Regions from separate parts of the Nocardia grenadensis genome, predicted to be linked through region 2. Evidence: riboswitches for the same ligand, from Rfam matches in the RefSeq annotation. Region 2 holds a riboswitch; each other region holds the start of a gene.

Region 1 (6,339 bases), 3.0 Mb from region 2:
CGACCAGGTCCAGCAGATAGGACAGACCCTCCTCGGACATTCCGAGATGGTCGATGGACACCTTCGGCAGTTTCAGGATCACCGGTTGTAGCGAGGCCAGCATCTGGCCGTCGACATAGATCTCCACATGCCAGCCCGCCAACTCGTAGGCGCGTAGGGCCTGCCGGGTCATACTGGCGATATCCGCGGCCGCGCGTTTGAGGTTGAACCGGACCGCGCGCACGCCGGCCTCGTGCAGGTCGAGGATCTCGGCGTCGGAGGCGTCGGGGTCCAGCCGGGTCACCCCGACCCAGCCGGGACCGAGTTCGGACAGAGCAGCGCGCAGATAGCTCTGATCGTTGCTCTGGAACGAAGCGCTCACCACCGCGCCGCCGGAAGGCCGGAACCGGGACATCCGCCGTCGATAGTCGGCGACGGTGTAGGGCTCCGGTAGGTAGCCTTCGTTCTCGATCAGCGGAAAACGCGGATCGATGATGTGCACATGGGCGTCGAACACTGCTACAGCATGCCTGATAGATCGGGGCGTCCGCTGCTCTCGACCACGGATCGCCGAGCAGCGGACGATAGGTCAGACCTTGTGGGGTTCGCTCGCGCGCAACATATCTTCACGCTCCACGACCTTGACCCGCTCACGGCCCTCGGGCTCACCGAGGGACCGCTCGTGCGCGTCGAGCCGGTACCAGCCGGCCCAAGTGGTGAACGGGATGCCCCGGCCCTCCAGGAATTCCAGCACGGCCTCGGGCTCCGGGCTCTCGGCCGGCACGAAATCCGTGCTGTCGTCCACCAGGCAGGCGACGGTCTCATTGGCGTCACCCTTGGTGTGGCCGATGAGCCCGACCGGACCGCGCTTGATCCAGCCGGTCACATAGGTGCCGGGCAGGTAGCGGGTGGCGCCGTCGGCGTTCTCGTCGACCAGGACCCGGCCGGCCTCGTTCGGGATCACCCCGGCCTGATCGTCGAAGGGCAGCTCGGAGATGTTCTGCGACAGGTAACCGACAGCCCGGTAGACGGCCTGTACATCCCATTGCTTGAAGGTGCCGGTGCCCTTCACATTGCCGGTGCCGTCGAGCTGGGTGCGTTCGGTACGCAGACCCACGACCTTGCCGTCCTCACCCAGGATCTCCGAAGGCGATTCGAAGAAGTGCAGGAACAGCTTGTGCGGGCGATCGCCCTGGTCGCGGATGGCCCACTGCTCGAGGGTGTTGGCCACCATATCGACCTGCTTCGAATGCCGCCGCGCGGCTTCCGAACCCTCGTCGTAGTCGATGTCCTCCGGATCGACGATCACCTCGATCGTCGGGGAATGGTCGAGCTCGCGCAGCTCCAGCGGAGTGAACTTGGCCTGCGCCGGACCGCGACGGCCGAATACGTGCACCTCGACGGCCTTGTTGTTCTTCAGGCCCGTGTACACGTTCGGCGGGATCTCGGTCGGCAGCAGTTCGTCACCGGTCTTGGCCAGCACCCGCGCCACATCCAGGGCGACATTGCCGACACCGAGTACCGCGACCTTCTCCGCTTCCAGCGGCCAGGTGCGCGGCACGTCCGGATGCCCGTCGTACCAGGACACGAAATCGGCCGCGCCGTAGGAGCCGTCCAGGTCGATACCCGGAATCGGCAGCGCCCGGTCGGCGTTGGCGCCGGTGGAGAAGATCACCGCGTCGTAGAAACGACGCAGATCCGACAGCGTGATATCGGTGCCGTAATCGATATTGCCGAGCAGGCGTACCTGCTCCTTGTCCAGCACCTTGTGCAGGGCGGTGACGATGCCCTTGATCCGCGGGTGGTCCGGGGCCACGCCGTAGCGGATCAGTCCGAACGGGGCGGGCATCCGCTCGAACAGATCGATCGAGACGTCCGCATCGGATTTCATCAACGCGTCGGCGGCATAGATACCGGCCGGCCCGGCTCCGACGATCGCGATCCGAAGCGGGCGGTTCGCTTCCTTCTGCTCGGTCATCTGTTACGCGCACCCTTATCGGTCGAAAGAATCACTGGCGTTGTTGTTAGCTTAGGCTAACTTGACGCGCGGCTCGTATGCACCTACTTCGCGTCGTCCGTGGGTGGCTGTTCACCGTTGGTCGTCCCACGTCTTCGCGGGTAGCGCTGTGCTGCGGTACCCGCCGCACCCGCGATTCTATCGGGGTGCGGGCACGGTGCGATCCGGGGACCAGGGATGATCGTCGGTATGAGCGATCCCGGAGCGGCCGACGAGCAGCCGGCCACCGAATCGGGCGACGACGAGCGACCGCGCTCGATCACCCCGTTCGTCGTGGCCGCGGCGGTCGCGGCCCTGGTCCTGGTCGGTGTACTCATCGCCGGCCTGGTGGCGCCCGCTGAGAAAAATGTCACAGATTCCGACCGGATAGCGGGAGCGGTCCGGGAGTTCGCCGATGTGAGCAACCGCTACGGGCCCGAACCGCCCCGCCAAGCGGTGTGTCCCGGGTTCGTGCCCGCCCGCTCCCCGCTGGCCGGACAGCTGAAACCCGGCGAAACCGGGAAAGATATCGAGATCACGAGATTCGGCCCCGTCCATATCACCGGCGACACCGCGAATATCGAAGTGACCAGCCGTGTGGAAGGCGAGGAACGGACCGCGACCTGGTGGCTGTTCCAGTCCGACGGCGACTGGAAGGTGTGCAACCAACCGGCCGGCTGAGCTCGCCGAAGGCGTCAACCGACGTTTGACACGGCCCGACTGCGCCGGGCAATCTTTTCGATTGGGTCATGAGTACCAGTGCCAAGCCCCGGCTCGCTGGTCGGCAACCCTCCTCCGCGGTGGGGTGCTCCGGGTGACGACCTGGCGCGCATCGATCGGATGCGGCAAGTGCGGTTTCGCAGGAGGTGCCACGTATGAATTACGCAGGGGATATCGGCCCGCAGCAGGCATGGGACCTGCTGACCGGGAATCCGGACGCAGTCCTGGTGGATGTGCGGACCGAAGCCGAATGGAAATTCGTCGGAGTACCCGACACCAGCTCTATCGCCAAGCCGACACTGCTGGTCGAGTGGGTCGACGGCACCGGCACCCGCAATACCGAATTCCTGGACCAGCTGCGCGGCGCCCTGTCCGACCGCCCCGCGGACGCGCCCGTGCTCTTCCTGTGTCGCTCCGGGCAGCGTTCGGCGCACGCGGCCGACGCCGCGACCGCCGCGGGTATCGCACCCTCCTACAACATCAGCGACGGTTTCGAGGGTCCGCTGGACGAACTCGGGCATCGCGGCGGCGCCGGCTGGCGGGCCCACGGACTGCCCTGGCGGCAGTCGTGATCGGCGGCGGTTCGTTCGAACGGCCGTTACCCGAAGGCGTCGGTCCGGCGACACTGGGTGTGCGCGGCGGTCTGAGCCGTTCGGGATTCGACGAGACCTCCGAGGCCCTGTACCTGAACTCGGGGTTCGTCTACGCCAGTGCCGAAGCGGCCGAGGCCGCGTTCACCGGGGACAACCCGCACTACGTGTACTCCCGCTACGGCAACCCGACGGTGACCACCTTTCAGGAACGGATGCGCCTGCTCGACGGCGCCGAAGCCTGTTTCGCCACCGCCAGCGGTATGGCCGCCGTTTTCGTCGCCCTCGGTGCGCTGTTGAAGGCGGGCGACCGGCTGGTGGCCGCGCGCAGCCTGTTCGGCTCCTGCTTCGTGGTGTGCAACGAGATCCTGCCCCGCTGGGGTGTCGAAACGGTATTCGTCGACGGCGAAGACCTCGACCAGTGGGAAGCGGCGCTGTCCGAACCCACCGCCGCGGTGTTCTTCGAGACTCCGGCCAACCCGATGCAGACCCTGGTCGACGTGCGCAAGGTCTGCGAGCTCGCGCATGCCGCGGGCGCGCAGGTGGTCCTGGACAATGTGTTCGCCACCCCGCTGCTACAGCGCGGCTTCGGACTCGGCGCCGACGTGGTGGTCTACTCGGGCACCAAACACATCGACGGACAGGGCCGGGTACTCGGCGGCGCGATCCTCGGCACCGCCGAGTACATCGAAGGCCCGGTCAAGACGCTCATGCGCCACACCGGACCCGCCCTGAGCCCGTTCAACGCCTGGACGCTGCTCAAGGGTCTGGAAACCATGCCGCTGCGGGTCCGTCGGTCCACCGATTCGGCGCTGCGGATCGCGCGCTACCTCGAGGAGCATCCCGCCGTGAGCTGGGTCCGGTATCCGTTCCTGGAATCGCATCCGCAGTACGAGCTGGCGGCCGCGCAGATGAGCGGCGGCGGCACCGTGGTGACCTTCGAACTCGCGGCCACCGCGGATCTCGCGAAGAAGCGGGCCTTCGAGGTGCTGAACAAGCTGCGGATCATCGATATCTCCAACAACCTGGGCGACGCGAAAAGCTTGATCACCCATCCGGCGACCACCACCCACCGGGCCATGGGTTCCGAAGGCCGCGCGAGCATCGGCCTCTCGGACGGGGTCGTCCGGGTCTCGATCGGCCTGGAGGACATCGAAGATCTCCTGGGCGACCTGGACCAGGCACTGAGCTGATCGCTTCGAGGTAGTGGATCGCCGGTAGGTGCACCCTGACCGGCGGTCAGGGCTCCAGCCCCACCCACCTCGTGCCCGACCGCCTTTGCGATCGGCCGCACCCGCTCGGCGCCGAGTTCAGCGAGGCTCATAAAGGGTCGAGGCCCGTCCCACCGTTCAGGCCTCGAAGCGCATGCGCGAAGCGCGAGTCCCGAGGCCTGAACGGTGGGACCAAGGGGGCCTCGACCCCGCGCCGCCGGAGGCGGCGCCAAAGACACAGCACCTTCACGAACAAGCCCGCATCTCGACCTTCAGGGCTCACCCTCGACCAGGCCCCGTCCACGGACGCCGCCCCGCCCGCCCGCTCAGGTCCGCGGATTCGCCGCCGCCTCGGTGAACGGGGTGCGCACCCGGCCGACCAGGTCGGCGACCGAGCTCAGCACGGTGGTCGGCCGGTAGGGGTATTGCTCGACCGACACCTTCGTCGAGATACCGGAGGTCACCAGGATGGTGCGCATACCGGCTTCCATCCCGGAGATCACATCGGTGTCCATCCGGTCGCCGATCATCACACTGGTCTGGGAGTGGGCGCCGATGCGGCGCAACGCCGAACGCATCATCAGCGGATTAGGTTTGCCGATGTAGTAGGGGTCGCGGCCGGTGGCCCGGGTGATCAGGGCCGCCACCGAACCGGTCGCGGGCAGTACGCCGTCCCGGGACGGGCCGGTCGGGTCGGGGTTGGTGGCGATGAACCGCGCACCCCGCTCGACAAGCCGGATGGCCGTGGTGATCGCCTCGAACGAATAGGTGCGGGTCTCACCCAGCACCACATAATCGGGGTCCACCTCGGTCAGCACATAACCGATCTCGTGCAGTGCGGTCGTGAGTCCGGACTCGCCCACCACGTAGGCGGTGCCGCCGGGCCGCTGCTCGTCGAGGAAACTGGCGGTGGCCAGCGCCGAGGTCCAGATCGAATGCTCCGGGATCTCGAGTCCGGTCTGGCGCAGCCGGGCCTGGAGATCGCGCGGCGTGCGGATCGAATTGTTCGTCAGTACCAGGAACGGAATCTCCTCGGCCCGTAATTCGGCGAGGAACTCGTCGGCGCCGGGCACCATATGGTCTTCGTGCACCAGCACCCCGTCCATATCGGTCAGGTAGGACAGAATCTGGTCATCTGGGCTCACACCATCGATTCTGCGCTCCAGCGGCGCGCGGACCGAACGCGCCGCGCCCGGGGTGAGGAACGTGACACGAGACGACACCGCCGCGGACCTGTGCGCGTCCACCTACGATCCGCGGTCACCGCATCGGCCGAGGCGGACCCTGGCGCACCTCCGGCCCCGCATGGGCTGCGGGTGGGCTCGGCTCGATGGCGCCTATTAGTGTCGAATCCGGGCCGGAGACGGCCAGACCACAACGCGACAGGAGTGGGCGCACATGGGTGAACTGAAGCTCGGATACAAAGCATCGGCGGAACAATTCGGCCCCCGTGAACTGGTAGAGCTGGCGGTACTGGTCGAGGAACACGGCCTCGACAGCGCCACGGTCAGCGATCATTTCCAGCCGTGGCGGCACAAGGGTGGCCACGCGCCGTTCTCCCTGGCCTGGCTGGCCGCGGCGGGTGAGCGTACCGAGCGGATCCTGCTCGGTACCTCGGTACTCACCCCTACCTTCCGGTACAACCCCGCCGTGATCGCGCAGGCGTTCGCGACCCTGGGCTGCCTGTATCCGGGACGGGTGATGTTGGGGGTGGGCACCGGTGAGGCACTCAACGAGATCGCCACCGGTTACTCCGGGGAATGGCCGGAGTTCAAGGAGCGCTTCGCACGGCTGCGCGAATCGGTCGACCTGATGCGTGCCCTGTGGACCGGCGCGCGCACCG
Region 2 (6,339 bases):
TCTCCGCGGACCTGTCCGGGGCCTGAGCGACTATGCCGGGGGTGCGGCCGGGTTTTCGGCTCGAGCTGCGGCCAACCGCTGACCGCGCCCGCCCCGGCGGCGACGATGGCAGCATGACCCAGACCGCACCGTCTCCGGACCAGGTGGTGGCGCAACGCTACCGTGATCCCGCACCGACGGCCCCGGCCGAGTGGAATCCGGTACTGCGGGTGCTGCACGAACACCGATCGGTACGCCGCTATCTGCCCGACCCGCTGCCGGACGGCGTGCTGGAGCTGCTGATCTCGGCCGCCCAGTCCGCCCCCACCTCCTCCAATCTCCAGGTGTGGAGTGTGGTCGCGGTCCGCGACCCGCAGCGCAAAGCCCGCCTTGCCGCGCTCGCCGGGGACCAGGAACAGATCCGGCAGGCCCCGTTGCTGCTGGTGTGGACCGCCGACCTCGCCAGGCTGCGCGATCTGGCCGCCGAGCGCGGTGCGCCACTGGATGGCGCAGACTACCTGGAATCCAGTTATGTCGCGTTCCTGGATGCGGCGCTGGCCGCACAGAACGCGCTGGTCGCGGCGGAATCGCTGGGGCTGGGCACCGTCTACATCGGCGCGATCCGCAACAATCCGGAGCAGGTAGCCGCGGAACTTGACCTGCCGTCCGGGGTGTTCGCGGTGGTCGGCCTGGTGGTGGGCCGGCCCGATCCGGCCGAGAACGCCCGGGTCAAACCGCGCCTACCGCAGGCCGCGGTGCTGCACGAGGAGACTTACACGCCCGCCCGGCTCGCCGATATCGACGACTACCAGCAGCGCATCGCACAGTTCTACGCCGAACAGGATCTGGCGCATTCGTGGATCGATCGGGTACTGGCCCGGCTGGGTTCGGCGACAGCGCTCAAGGGTCGCGACCGGCTGCGCGAATCGTTGGCGGCACAGGGGTTTCCACTGTATTGACACCACACAGCGGTAGTGGCGTTCCCCGAACGGAATCCGGGGCCGGTGGGTTCGTGGCCGGGGGCTCCGGTGGTATCGGACGGGCCGTGGCCGAGCGCCTCGCCGCCGACGGGATGACCGTGGTGGTGCACTACGCCGGAAACGTGGGCCGGGCCGAGGACGTCGTCTCCGCCGTCCACGGCCGCGGTGCTCCGGCTCCAGCAGCCGGGCTATGCTGCCTAAGCGGCCACCAAGGGCGCGGTCGAGGCGATGACACTCATTCTGGCGCGGGAGTTGCGGGGTCGCGATGTGACCGTGAACGTGGTCGCCCCGGGTCCGACCGCGACGCCGCTGTTCCTCGACGGCGAGGACGCGGACACCGTCGACCGGATCGCCCGGATGTCTCCGCTGGAACGACTCGGCGAACCGGCCGATATCGCGGAAACGGTGGCTTTCCTCGCCGGACCGGCCCGGTGGGTGAACAGGCAGGTGCTCTACGTCAACGGCGGGGTCGCCTGAACTTGCCGGCGAGGCGCGCCGACCGGATCGAGGGAGGTGCGTCCGGGGTTTCCGGTCGTACAACAATGACGAGCCGCCGGTGGACCGGGGCCGGTGTTCCGGCGCCCGATTTCGATCAGGCTGAGCCGACCCGTCGCGCCCGGTGCCGCGTGGGTGATCAACTGACCGAATGAGCTATGCCCCCTACGACCTGACCTATACCGCCGCCGAGCAGCGTTACGAGAAAGTCCCGTACCGCCGCAGCGGCAACTCCGGCCTCGACCTGCCCGCGTTCTCGTTCGGACTGTGGCAGAAGTTCGGTACCGACTACCCCTTCGCGACCCAGCGTGAGATCATTCTGCACGCCTTCGACCTGGGTATCACCCATTTCGACAATGCCGATCGCTACGGTCCGCCGCATCGGGCCGCGCAGAAGAACTTCGGCCGGGTGCTCGCCAAGGATCTCGCGCCTTACCGGGACGAGCTCATCCTGTCGACCAAGGCCGGGAATCCGATCGGGCCGAGCCCGTATCTGAAGGGCGGCTCCCGCAAATCGCTGCTCACCTCGCTCGAGCACAGCCTGCGTGATCTCGGCACCGATTACGTCGATATCTTCTACCACCACAGCCCCGACCTCGGGACTCCGCTGGAGGAAACGGTGGGTGCGCTGGTCGGCGCCGTACAGCAGGGCAAAGCGCTGTATATCGGAATCTCCAACTATCTGCCCGACCGCGCCCACGAGGCCGCCGAACTGCTCCGGGCCGCCGGTGTACCCCTGCTCATCCATCAGGCCCGGTATTCGATCTACGACCGCCGCCCCGAACAGAACGGGCTGCTGGACACCGCGCGGCGCGACGGGTTCGGCGCCATCGTCTATTCGCCGCTGGCACAGGGGTTGCTGACCGACAAGTACCTCGAGCGTATCCCTGAGGATGCCCGTGCGGTCGACAGCACCTTCCTGTCGCCGGATGCCATCGACGAGACCTATCGTCGCCGCACCGCCGAACTGAACAAGATCGCCGCGGCCCGCGGGAAGTCGCTGGCCCAGCTCGCGCTGCAGTGGGTGCTGCGGCGGCCCGAGGTCACCTCGGCGCTGATCGGGGCGAGCAGCACGGCCCAGCTCGACCACAATCTCGCGGCGCTCGAGTTCCCGGAACTCACCGATGACGAGCTCGCCCTCATCGACGAGCACGGCATCCACGGAACCGGGTTGGATCTTTGATCCGGTGCGCCCTGCTCGGTCGCGGAGCAACGGCAGGAGCCGGGCGCCCCGGCGCCGGATCTCGAGCAGGTACGGGGTATCGGACAGCACGAAGTGGGGTGATGCCGAGATCCTGTAACGGCGCAGCGATTTCGCGACGTCCTCGCAGCACCCATCAGCCACGTGGTGCCCGCGCCGCCGACGGTGCCGGGGCGGTGTAGAGGTTTCCGGGCCACGGACCCGATCACGATGATCCGAAGTGCCGAAGCGAGCGGTATCCCGATTCGAGAACAGCTGGAGCACAGCGGATGCGCGGACCGCGAAGGACAGGTGGGTTTCCGGGCGGTGTGTACGCCGAGCCGGCGCGGGTGGAACGGATGGATCGTGGTCGAGTTGACAAGCCGGTGGCCGTATGCCAACCTCGCACCAGGTCATGAGTGCCAGCGTGAAGCCCCGGCTTGCTGGCCGGCAACCCTCCTCCGCGGTGGGGTGCCCCGGGTGACGACCTGGCCGCTGCTCGACCGAGCACGGCAAGCGCGGACTCCGCCGAATCGAAGCCCGGAGTCCCTCCATCGAAGGGATTGCGTGATGACCGCTGTTCTCGACCTCACCTGTGCTCCCGCCCGCGTCTCCGGCGACGACCTGCGGGTGCCGCTGGTCCAGGGCGGTACCCGTACCTACACAAACTTCGACTACGCGGCCAGCGCCCCGGCCCTCGCGCAGGTCACCGCACGGGTGGGCGATCTGCTGCCGTACTACGCGAGTGTGCACCGCGGCGCGGGATATGCCTCGCGTATCTCCACCCGCTGCTACGAGGCGGCCCGCGAAACGGTCCGCCACTTCCTGCGCTGCGCCGCCGACCAGGAGGTGGTGTTCACCCGGAACACCACCGACGCGCTCAACCTGCTCGCCGCCTGCGTACCCGGCGATACCGTGGTTCTCGATATCGAACACCACGCCAACTTCCTGCCCTGGGCCGGGCGCGGCCGCCGGGTGGTGCCGGCCGCCGGCACCCTCGCCGAGACCGTCGACCGTCTCGCCGCCGAACTCGGCGCGAAACCGGCGGCTCTGCTCGCGATCACGGGCGCGTCCAATGTCACCGGTGAGGTGCTGCCGCTGACGGAGCTGGCCGCGCTCGCCCATCGCCACGGTGCGCGGATCCTGGTGGACGCGGCCCAGTTGGCGCCACATCGGCGTATCGATCTGTGCGCCACCGACATCGACTATGTGGTGTTCTCCGGGCACAAACTGTACGCACCGTACGGTGCCGGGGTGCTGGCCGGGCGCCGCGACTGGCTCGACGCCGCGCCGCCGTATCTGGCCGGCGGTGGCGCGGTCACCGAGGTCACCCCGGATACCGCGGCCTGGGCGGCGGTGCCGCATCGGCACGAGGCCGGTTCACCCAATGTGCTGGGCGCCGCGGCGCTGGCGGCCGCCTGCGAGGCGCTCACTGAACTCGCCGGTCCGGCCGCGGCGCACGAACGGGTGCTCACCGACCGGTTGCGCACCGGACTGACGGAAATCGCCGGTGTCCGATGCCTCCGGATCTTCGGCGACAGCACCGACTCTGTGGGCATCGTCGCCTTCACCGTGGACGGTTTCGAACCGGGCCGGGTCGCGGCCTATCTGTCCGCCGAACACGCGATCGGCGTGCGTGACGGCCGCTTCTGCGCCCACCCGCTGCTGGCTCGGTTCGGGCTCGATGCCGCACTGCGCGCCAGTATCGGGCTCGGCACCGGCGCCGATGATGTGGATCGGCTGCTCGACGCCGTACGGACTTTGGTCACGGCCGGGCCGCAGTGGGATTATGTCTGCTCGAACGGCCGCTGGGATCCGGTCCCGGAGACCCGTCCCGGCCTGACCGCGGGCCCGGATACCGCGGCCGCCCCGTGCACGGCGTGACCCGCCGGGTGCCGTGTCAAGAAGAGATAGGTACCCAATGATGTCCTGCGGTTTCGCCGGATTCCCGCATCGATCCCGAACCGACCGGAGTGAGCCGAGATGACCGTCGACATCGACACGATGACCGACCCGGCAGATGTGCACGCCGCGCAGCAGGTGTTCCGTACCGCGATGGTCGGCATTCCGCCGATCTCGGCGGAAGCCGCCGACGCGCTGACCGAACCCGGACGCACCCTCGGCGCCCGGGTCGGCGGTGAACTGGTCGGGACGGCGAATTCCTACACCAGCTGGCTGGTGGCGCCGGGCGGGGCACGCCTGCCGCACGCCGCGGTGACGCACGTCGGTGTCCTGTCCACACACGCGCGGCAGGGGATCGCGACCGCATTGCTGCGCCGCCAGCTCACCGAGATCGCCGCCCGCGGGGAGGTCGTCGCTTCACTGCGCGCGACCCAGGGGGGTATCTACGAACGGTTCGGATACGGCGTCGCCGGCTCGTCGGCGCGCTGCGAGATCGATGTGCACCGGGCCCGCTTCCGCGAGACCGTACCCACCGCGGGACCGGTCCGGCTGCTCGCACCCCCGGACAGCTGGGAGATACCCGCCAAGATCTACGCGACCGCGGAGGTGACGTGGACCGCGGCGATCGATCGCCCCTCGTACTGGTGGCGGTTACAGGAGCTGTTACGGGCCCGGGGCCATGTCGCCGTGCACGGCGAACCCGGTGCGGAGGACGGGTTCGTACGCTATCGCGCCGCCGAGTCCGCGGAATGGACGCGCGGTCCACGACGGACGGTGGTGGTCGACGATCTCGTCGCGACGACTCCCGCCGCCTTCACCGGTCTCGTCCGTCACCTGCTCGGCGCCGATATCGTCGACGCGGTCGTGCTGTCCGCGATCTCGCCCGACACTCCGCTGCGGCACCTGCTGATCGATGAGCGGGCGGTCCGGGTCACCGATATCCGCGACGAGACCTGGTTGCGGCTGGTCGATGTCCCGGCCGCGCTGGCCCGGCGAACCTATCGGCCCGGCCGGCCGCTGGTCGTCGCGGTCACCGATCCGATCCTGCCCGCCAACACCGGCAACTACCGGATCGGGGACGGCGGGGTCACCCGGGTGGACGAGCCCGCGGACCTCGGTACCGACGTCGCGGCGTTGGCGGCCGCCTACCTCGGTGGCACCCGTTGGCGCCACCTGGTGTTCGCGGGCCGCGTCACCGAGCACCGGCCCGGCGCCGCGGCGACCGCGGACGCGCTGTTCGAGGTAGACGAGCACCCGTTCAGCGGGACGTACTTCTGACCGCCTCCTCGCTCCGGCCGGCCGCGTAGTGCGCGGCGATCTCGTCACTGGTGGTAACCCATACGCCGGGATGCTCGACGATGTAGGCCAGTGCTTCGTCGAGGTACCGGGCCCGGAACGCCTGCCCGGTGACGAAGGGATGCAGGGCCAGGGCGAGGACGCGGCCGCTCGTTTCGGAGTCCGCCCACAGCCGGTCGAGCTGATCCCGCACGATCCGGACGAAATCGGGGCCGCCGAGCCCGGTGCCGAGGAACAGGGTGTTGTCGTTCAACTCCACCGAGTACGGCACGCTGAACAGGCCCGGGACGCGCAACGGGTAGGGCTGGTCATCGTTGGTCCAGTCCAGGACGTAGTCGACGCCGAGTTCGCGCAACAATGCCGGAGTGCGGAAACTCTCGGAGAGCGCGGGGCCCATCCAGCCGCGCGGTCGCGTCCCGGTGCCGCGTTCGATGGTGGTGAGCACATCCGCGAGGTAGGCGCGCTCGTCCGCCGCGGAGATCTCGGCCTGGAGGACGGAATTGTTCC
Region 3 (6,339 bases), 2.1 Mb from region 2:
CCGGCTGATCCTCGCCGATTCCGACCGTGTCCTTCCGCCCCGGGTGCACGGTGGCCGGTTCCTCCGTGAGCTGCCGCCGTCCGCGGACCGGATCATGCTCAGCCGGGCGGGGCATGTGCCCATGCTGGAGGCTCCCGAGCGGATCGCGAATCTCCTCGCGGAACACATCTACGCCAGCCGCGACCATCTGCGCGCTGTGTGATTCCGTGCGCCTTCGGCGCGCGGGGTCGAGGCCCTCGCAAGACGCGGCGCCGGAGGGGTGGCCGCTCCACGCGACGGGGGTGGTCCACGCAGCGATCACACCGCCGGGCTCAGCTCCGCAGCGTGCTCAGTTCCCGAGGAGACCCTTCGCTACGTGGGTCACCTGGATCTCGTTGCTGCCCGCGTAGATCATGAGCGATTTGGCGTCACGGGCCAGCTGCTCCACCCGGTATTCCGACATGTAGCCGTTACCGCCGAACAGCTGCACCGCCTCCATCGCCACCTCGGTGGCGGCCTCCGACGCGTACAGCTTCACGGCCGATGCCTCCGAGAGGCTCAGCGGTTTACCGGCCCGCCCGCGCTCGATGATGTTGAACACCATGTTCTGCACATTGATCCGGGCGACCTCCATTTTCGCCAGTTTGAGCTGGATGAGCTGGAAGCGGCCGATCTCCTGGCCCCACAGCTTCCGGTTGCGGGCGTAATCGGTGCACAGGCGCAGGCATTCGTTGATCACCCCCAGCGCCATGAATCCGATACCGACCCGCTCGGCCACGAAACTGGATTTGGCGCTCTCCCGGCCGTCGCCGCCGCGGTGCTCCTCGGTTTCGCCGAGCAGCCGGTCCCGGCCGAGCCGGACGTTGTCGAAGAACAGCTCCCCGGTGGGCGAGGCGTGCAGGCCCATCTTCTTGAAGGGTTTGCCCTGGGTGAGCCCCTCCATACCCGCGTCGAGGACAAAGGTGAGCACTTTGCGGTCGCGGGCCGGGGTCCCGTCGCCCTCGTCCAGTTTCGCGTAGACGACCAGGGTGTCGGCGAACGGACCGTTGGTGATGAACGTCTTCTGGCCGTTGAGGATGTAGTCCTCCCCGTCACGTCGCACGTAGGTTTTCATCCCGCCGAAGGCGTCCGATCCGGAATCGGGTTCGGTGATGGCCCAGCACGCGATTTTGCGAAGGCCGACGATATCGGGCACCCACCGTTGCTGCTGGGCGAGTGTGCCCCGGGAGAGGATGGTGGCGCCGCCGAGACCGGTACTCACCCCCAGCGAACTGCACAGACCCATACAGACGCCGGAGAGTTCACTGGTCAGCACCGCCATCATGGTCTGCTGATCGAAACCGCCGCCGGATCCGTCCTGGTCCGCCGCGGCCGGCTTCTCCGTCCCGTCGGCAGCCGCCTGTTTCGCCGCCAGCTGCTTGTTCAGCGCCTCCTCCGCCATGGCACCGATACCGAAATCCGCGTACAGCTTGCGCAGGATCGGATAGGGCAGCATCTCCCCGCTGTCCAATGCGTCCAGATGGGGGCGCACTTCCTTATCGATGAACGTCCGCACCGCGTCGCGGACCATCAGGTCGGTATCGGACCATTCGAACATCGTCGTCCTCCGGAATCACCAGCAGCATTACGGTGTAGATCACCGGGCGGACGCTCATGGCCCACCTTGTTGACAGCTTGCCAGTTCCTCGGCAGCGGCGTCGGGTTCTGAGAAATCTTGCTTCGCTATGCCGATGCCCCCACCCATATCGGGCAGGGGCATCGACACAGGCCGGGTGTCCTACTTCAGCGCGCGGGCCAGGTTGGCGTCCAGCGCGGCCAGGAACTCCTCGGTGGTGAGATAGCCCTGGTCCCCGCCGACCAGCAGCGCGAGGTCCTTGGTCATCTGCCCGCCCTCGACGGTCTTGATGACCACATCCTCGAGGGTCTGGGCGAAACCGATGACCTCGGGGGTGTTGTCCAGCTTGCCCCGGTGCTCGAGGCCGCGGGTCCAGGCGAAGATCGACGCGATGGGATTGGTCGAGGTCGGTTTGCCCTGCTGATGCTGGCGGTAGTGCCGGGTGACCGTGCCGTGCGCGGCCTCGGCCTCACAGGTCCGGCCGTCCGGGGTCAGCAGCACCGAGGTCATCAGGCCGAGCGAGCCGAAGCCCTGCGCGACCGTATCGGACTGGACGTCGCCGTCGTAGTTCTTGCAAGCCCAGACGTAGCCGCCCTCCCACTTCATGGAGGAGGCGACCATATCGTCGATCAACCGGTGCTCGTAGGTGAGGCCGGCCGCCTCGAACTGGCTCTTGAACTCGGCTTCGAAGACCGCCTCGAAGGTGTCCTTGAACATGCCGTCGTAGGCCTTGAGGATGGTGTTCTTCGTCGACATGTAGACGGGGTAGTTCTGCTGCAGCCCGTAGTTGAACGAGGCACGCGCGAAGTCCTCGATGGACTTCTTGAAGTTGTACATACCCATCACGACGCCGCCGTCCTCCGGCATCTGCACGACCTCGTGCACGATGGGCTCGCTGCCGTCCTCGGGGGTGAAGGTGAGGGTGACGGTGCCGGACTGGAAGACCTTGAAGTCGGTGGCGCGGTACTGGTCGCCGAAGGCGTGACGGCCGATGATGATCGGCTTGGTCCAGCCCGGTACCAGGCGCGGGACGTTGGAGATGATGATCGGCGCGCGGAAGATGGTGCCGCCGAGAATGTTGCGGATGGTGCCGTTGGGCGACCGCCACATCTTCTTGAGGCCGAATTCCTCGACCCTGGCCTCGTCGGGGGTGATCGTCGCGCATTTGACGCCGACACCGTGCTGTTTGATGGCATTGGCGGCGTCGATGGTGACCTGGTCGTCGGTTTTGTCGCGGTATTCGATGCCGAGGTCGTAATACTCGAGGTTCACATCGAGGTACGGATGGATCAGCTTGTCCTTGATGAACTGCCAGATGATCCGCGTCATCTCGTCGCCGTCGAGTTCAACGACGGTGCCTTCAACCTTGATCTTGGACATGGATCTTCGTGTCCTCCTAAGACTGGTGCCCTCATTGCACGGCCAGGCGAACACGCTTGTGAGCGGACCCCAGCTGTTCAACAGACAACGTATACATCCCGCGTTGTCCACGAGACGTCTGGTGTAACCAAGACGAGCGTACTGCTTGTGGCGGTGTCACGGTGCAGCCAGCCCCGGTCGTGAGATCTCACAGGGGTGAGACACGCCACAAGATTACCTGGTAGACCCATATGCCGATTTCGATCCGTATCGGCACCCGGCTACCATATTCGGCAGGTCATGAGCGCCAGCGCCAAGCCCCGGCTCGCTGGCCGGCAACCCTCCTGCTGCGGTGGGGTGCTCCGGGTGATGACCTGGCTCCCGAGAGCCGGGAGCAAGCGCACGTCAGGAGGTCGTCGATTTGTGCCGGTGCTGGTCGCGTTGACCGCGGCGTTCTCACGACTCGACGAGAAACCCCCCATTTTCTGGAGCACGATATGAGCGATCACAGTATTCGTGGTGGGACCGCTGCCGGAGCCACCTGCCGGCGACCGGCGGTCGCGTCCGGCGGCCTCCGCACCCTCTCGGCCGGATCCACAGCGATGATTCATACGCTCCGGACATCGGTACCGTTCGCCGGTTCAGCGGAAGCCCTCGCGTGAAGGTGGGCACCGAATCGACCACCGCCCGGCCGGTGGCCCAGTTACCGCCGCCCGACGGCACCCTCGGATATATCGATATCGGCGAACTCACCCTCGAGAACGGCGCCCGGCTGCCGCAGGTCCGGCTGGCCGTACAACGCTGGGGAGAACTGTCCCCGGACCTGGACAACATCGTCCTGATCGAGCACGCGCTGACCGGTGACTCGCACGTCTCCGGCGATCCCGACGACGACCACCCACAGGCCGGATGGTGGAACGGGATGGTCGGCCCGGGGGCCCCGATCGACACCGACGAGTGGTGTGTCGTCGCGACGAATGTTCTCGGCGGCTGCCAGGGCAGCACCGGCCCGGCCTCGCTCGCCCCGGACGGGGCGCCGTGGGGGTCGCGGTTCCCGGGGATCTCCATTCGCGACCAGGTCACGGCCGAACTGAAATTGTTCGATCTGCTCGGTGTGCCCCGGCTGGCCGCGGCGATCGGCGGTTCGATGGGCGGTATGCGCGTCCTGGAATGGATGCTGCTCGCGCCGCAGCGCTTGGCCGCCGCATTGGTCCTCGCGGTGGGGCCGCGCGCCACCGCCGACCAGATCGGCACCCAGAGCACCCAGATCGCGGCGATCACCAGCGACCCGGACTGGCAGGGCGGCGACTATCACGGCACCGGCCGCGCGCCCATGGCCGGGATGGGTGTCGCGCGCCGGATCGCGCATCTCACCTACCGCACCGAAGTCGAACTCGACAGCCGGTTCGCCAACAGTCCACAGGCTGGCGAGGACCCCTGGGACGGCGGCCGGTACGCGGTGCAGAGCTATCTGGAATACCAGGCCGAGAAGTTGGGCCGGCGTTTCGACCCGGCGACCTACGTGCTGCTCAGCGAGGCGATGAACCGGCACGATATCGGCCGGGGCCGCGGCGGCATCGCGGCGGCGATGGCCGCTGCCGAGGTGCCGTGCATCGTGGGCGGTATCGATTCCGACCGGCTGTACCCGCTGCACACCCAGCAGGAACTGGCCGACGGACTGGCCGACTGCCGGCATTTCGAGGTGATCTCCTCGCGGGACGGCCACGATGCGTTCCTCACCGAGGCCGCGGCCATCGGCAAACTGCTGGTCCAGACGATGAACCTGGCCCGCGCCGGGCGCTGAGCACCGGCGCCCGGTGCGCTCAGCCCACGCCGAGGGTGTTGATGGTCGCGGCGAGGAAGACCACGGCGCCGCCGAGCAGGGTCAGCGCGCCCACGTCGAACGGTTTGCCGCGGACCGCGAGCAGGCCGACCCGGGCGGTCGGCAGGCACAACCGGAACGCGGCCGCGATGAGGGTCGCGCCACCGAAGAAGAAGGCACCACGGCGCCAGCGATCCTGTGCGACGAGCACCACGGCGATCAGCACCACCACCGCCACCACGACCATCGGGAGATGGCAGCGTAGGAAACCGGCCCATCGGCTGCCGGTGCCGGGATCGTCGTGGGTCGGGCTCGCGGCGTCGGTCACGGGGGCGATTGTTCCAGATCCGGCCGATCAGGTCTGCACGAGCGGTTCCGAATGCCGCAGAGCCGGGGTCACGAGGCCCCTGGCCCGCGGCGCCGGAGCCGACGCCATGAAATCGGCTCAGCGCAGCGCGGCGTTTTCGGCGAGTACCTTCTCCCGATGCCGCTCGCGCAGCGCGGCGTGGTGCGGGCTGCGCCGCACCACCAGGTAGGCCGCACCCAGCACTATGAACCAGATGGGCGTCACCAGCAGGGCCTGCAGGGTGTCGCTCTTCTGGGTGAGCGCCCAGATCAGGAATACGAAGAAGGCCAGCACCGCCCAGACCGCCGGCACACCGCCGGGCAGTTTGAACGTCGACGCGGCGTGCAGATGCGGCCGCCGCTTCCGGTAGACCAGGTAGCTGACCAGGATCATCGTCCAGACGAACATGAAGCACAGCGATGAGATGGTGGTGACCACGGTGAACGCTTCGACGATCGACTGTCCCGCGTAGAGCAGCACCACCCCGATCAGCAGGAACGCGCACGAGAAACGCAGCGCGTTGGCCGGGACCTTGCGCCGGGTCAGTTTCCCGAACAGGGCCGGGGCGTCGCCGTCACCGGCCAGGCCGTACACCATCCGCGAGGTCGAGTAGATCCCCGAGTTCGCGCTGGAGGTGGCGCTGGTCAGCACCACGAAGTTGACCACGCTCGCGGCGATACCGAGCCCGGCCAGGGCGAACATCGCCACGAACGGGCTCTCATCGGCCGAGACCTGCCGCCACGGGGTCACCGCGCAGATCACGATCAGCGCGCCGACATAGAACAGCAGGACACGCACCGGGATCGAGTTGATCGCGCGGGGCAGGGTGCGTTCGGGTTCCTTGGCCTCGGCCGCGGTGGTGCCCACCAGCTCGATGCCGACGAAGGCGAAGACCGCGATCTGGAATCCGGCCACGAAACCCATGGGTCCGGTCGGGAAGAAACCGCCGTCGTTCCACAGGTTGGCCAGCGAGGCGGTGCTGCCGTTGTCACCGGTGAATCCGGTGATCACCATTACCAGGCCGGTGACGATCAGCGCACCGATGGCGATCACCTTGATCAGCGCGAACCAGAACTCGGTCTCACCGAATGCGCGCACCGTGGGCAGATTGAGGACCAGCAGGACGACGATGCAGACCAGCGCGGGTATCCACAGCGGCAGATCCGCCCACCAGTAGGACACGTAGCCGGCGATGGCCACCACATCGGCGATTCCGGT

Evidence for each region. Region 2 has a riboswitch for S-adenosylmethionine ahead of ACQPYS_RS14010 (aminotransferase class V-fold PLP-dependent enzyme). Riboswitches for the same ligand answer to the same signal wherever they lie in the genome.
Region 1: it holds a riboswitch for S-adenosylmethionine, as region 2 does, so the genes downstream of both, ACQPYS_RS27775 (rhodanese-like domain-containing protein) here and ACQPYS_RS14010 (aminotransferase class V-fold PLP-dependent enzyme) in region 2, are expected to answer to the same signal.
Region 3: it holds a riboswitch for S-adenosylmethionine, as region 2 does, so the genes downstream of both, metX (homoserine O-acetyltransferase MetX) here and ACQPYS_RS14010 (aminotransferase class V-fold PLP-dependent enzyme) in region 2, are expected to answer to the same signal.

Annotation. Positions count from the first base shown of each region.
Region 1 is NZ_CP192054.1:6,066,466-6,072,804, forward strand. It holds gene ACQPYS_RS27760 (amidohydrolase family protein) at 1-496, opposite strand, end outside; gene ACQPYS_RS27765 (FAD-dependent oxidoreductase) at 569-1,957, opposite strand; gene ACQPYS_RS27770 (Rv0361 family membrane protein) at 2,186-2,656, shown strand; SAM riboswitch class IV at 2,721-2,833, shown strand; gene ACQPYS_RS27775 (rhodanese-like domain-containing protein) at 2,851-3,267, shown strand; gene ACQPYS_RS27780 (O-succinylhomoserine sulfhydrylase) at 3,264-4,478, shown strand; gene ACQPYS_RS27785 (HAD-IIA family hydrolase) at 4,823-5,602, opposite strand; gene fgd (glucose-6-phosphate dehydrogenase (coenzyme-F420)) at 5,895-6,339, shown strand, end outside.
Region 2 is NZ_CP192054.1:3,067,720-3,074,058, forward strand. It holds gene ACQPYS_RS13990 (carboxymuconolactone decarboxylase family protein) at 1-26, shown strand, start outside; gene ACQPYS_RS13995 (NADPH-dependent oxidoreductase) at 114-938, shown strand; gene ACQPYS_RS14000 (SDR family oxidoreductase) at 1,188-1,436, shown strand; gene ACQPYS_RS14005 (aldo/keto reductase) at 1,606-2,637, shown strand; SAM riboswitch class IV at 3,046-3,159, shown strand; gene ACQPYS_RS14010 (aminotransferase class V-fold PLP-dependent enzyme) at 3,205-4,518, shown strand; gene ACQPYS_RS14015 (GNAT family N-acetyltransferase) at 4,618-5,814, shown strand; gene ACQPYS_RS14020 (polysaccharide deacetylase family protein) at 5,795-6,339, opposite strand, start outside.
Region 3 is NZ_CP192054.1:920,571-926,909, reverse strand. It holds gene ACQPYS_RS04040 (alpha/beta fold hydrolase) at 1-202, shown strand, start outside; gene ACQPYS_RS04035 (acyl-CoA dehydrogenase family protein) at 329-1,576, opposite strand; gene ACQPYS_RS04030 (NADP-dependent isocitrate dehydrogenase) at 1,757-2,974, opposite strand; SAM riboswitch class IV at 3,250-3,360, shown strand; gene metX (homoserine O-acetyltransferase MetX) at 3,612-4,757, shown strand; gene ACQPYS_RS04020 (DUF3017 domain-containing protein) at 4,777-5,022, opposite strand; gene cycA (D-serine/D-alanine/glycine transporter) at 5,221-6,339, opposite strand, start outside.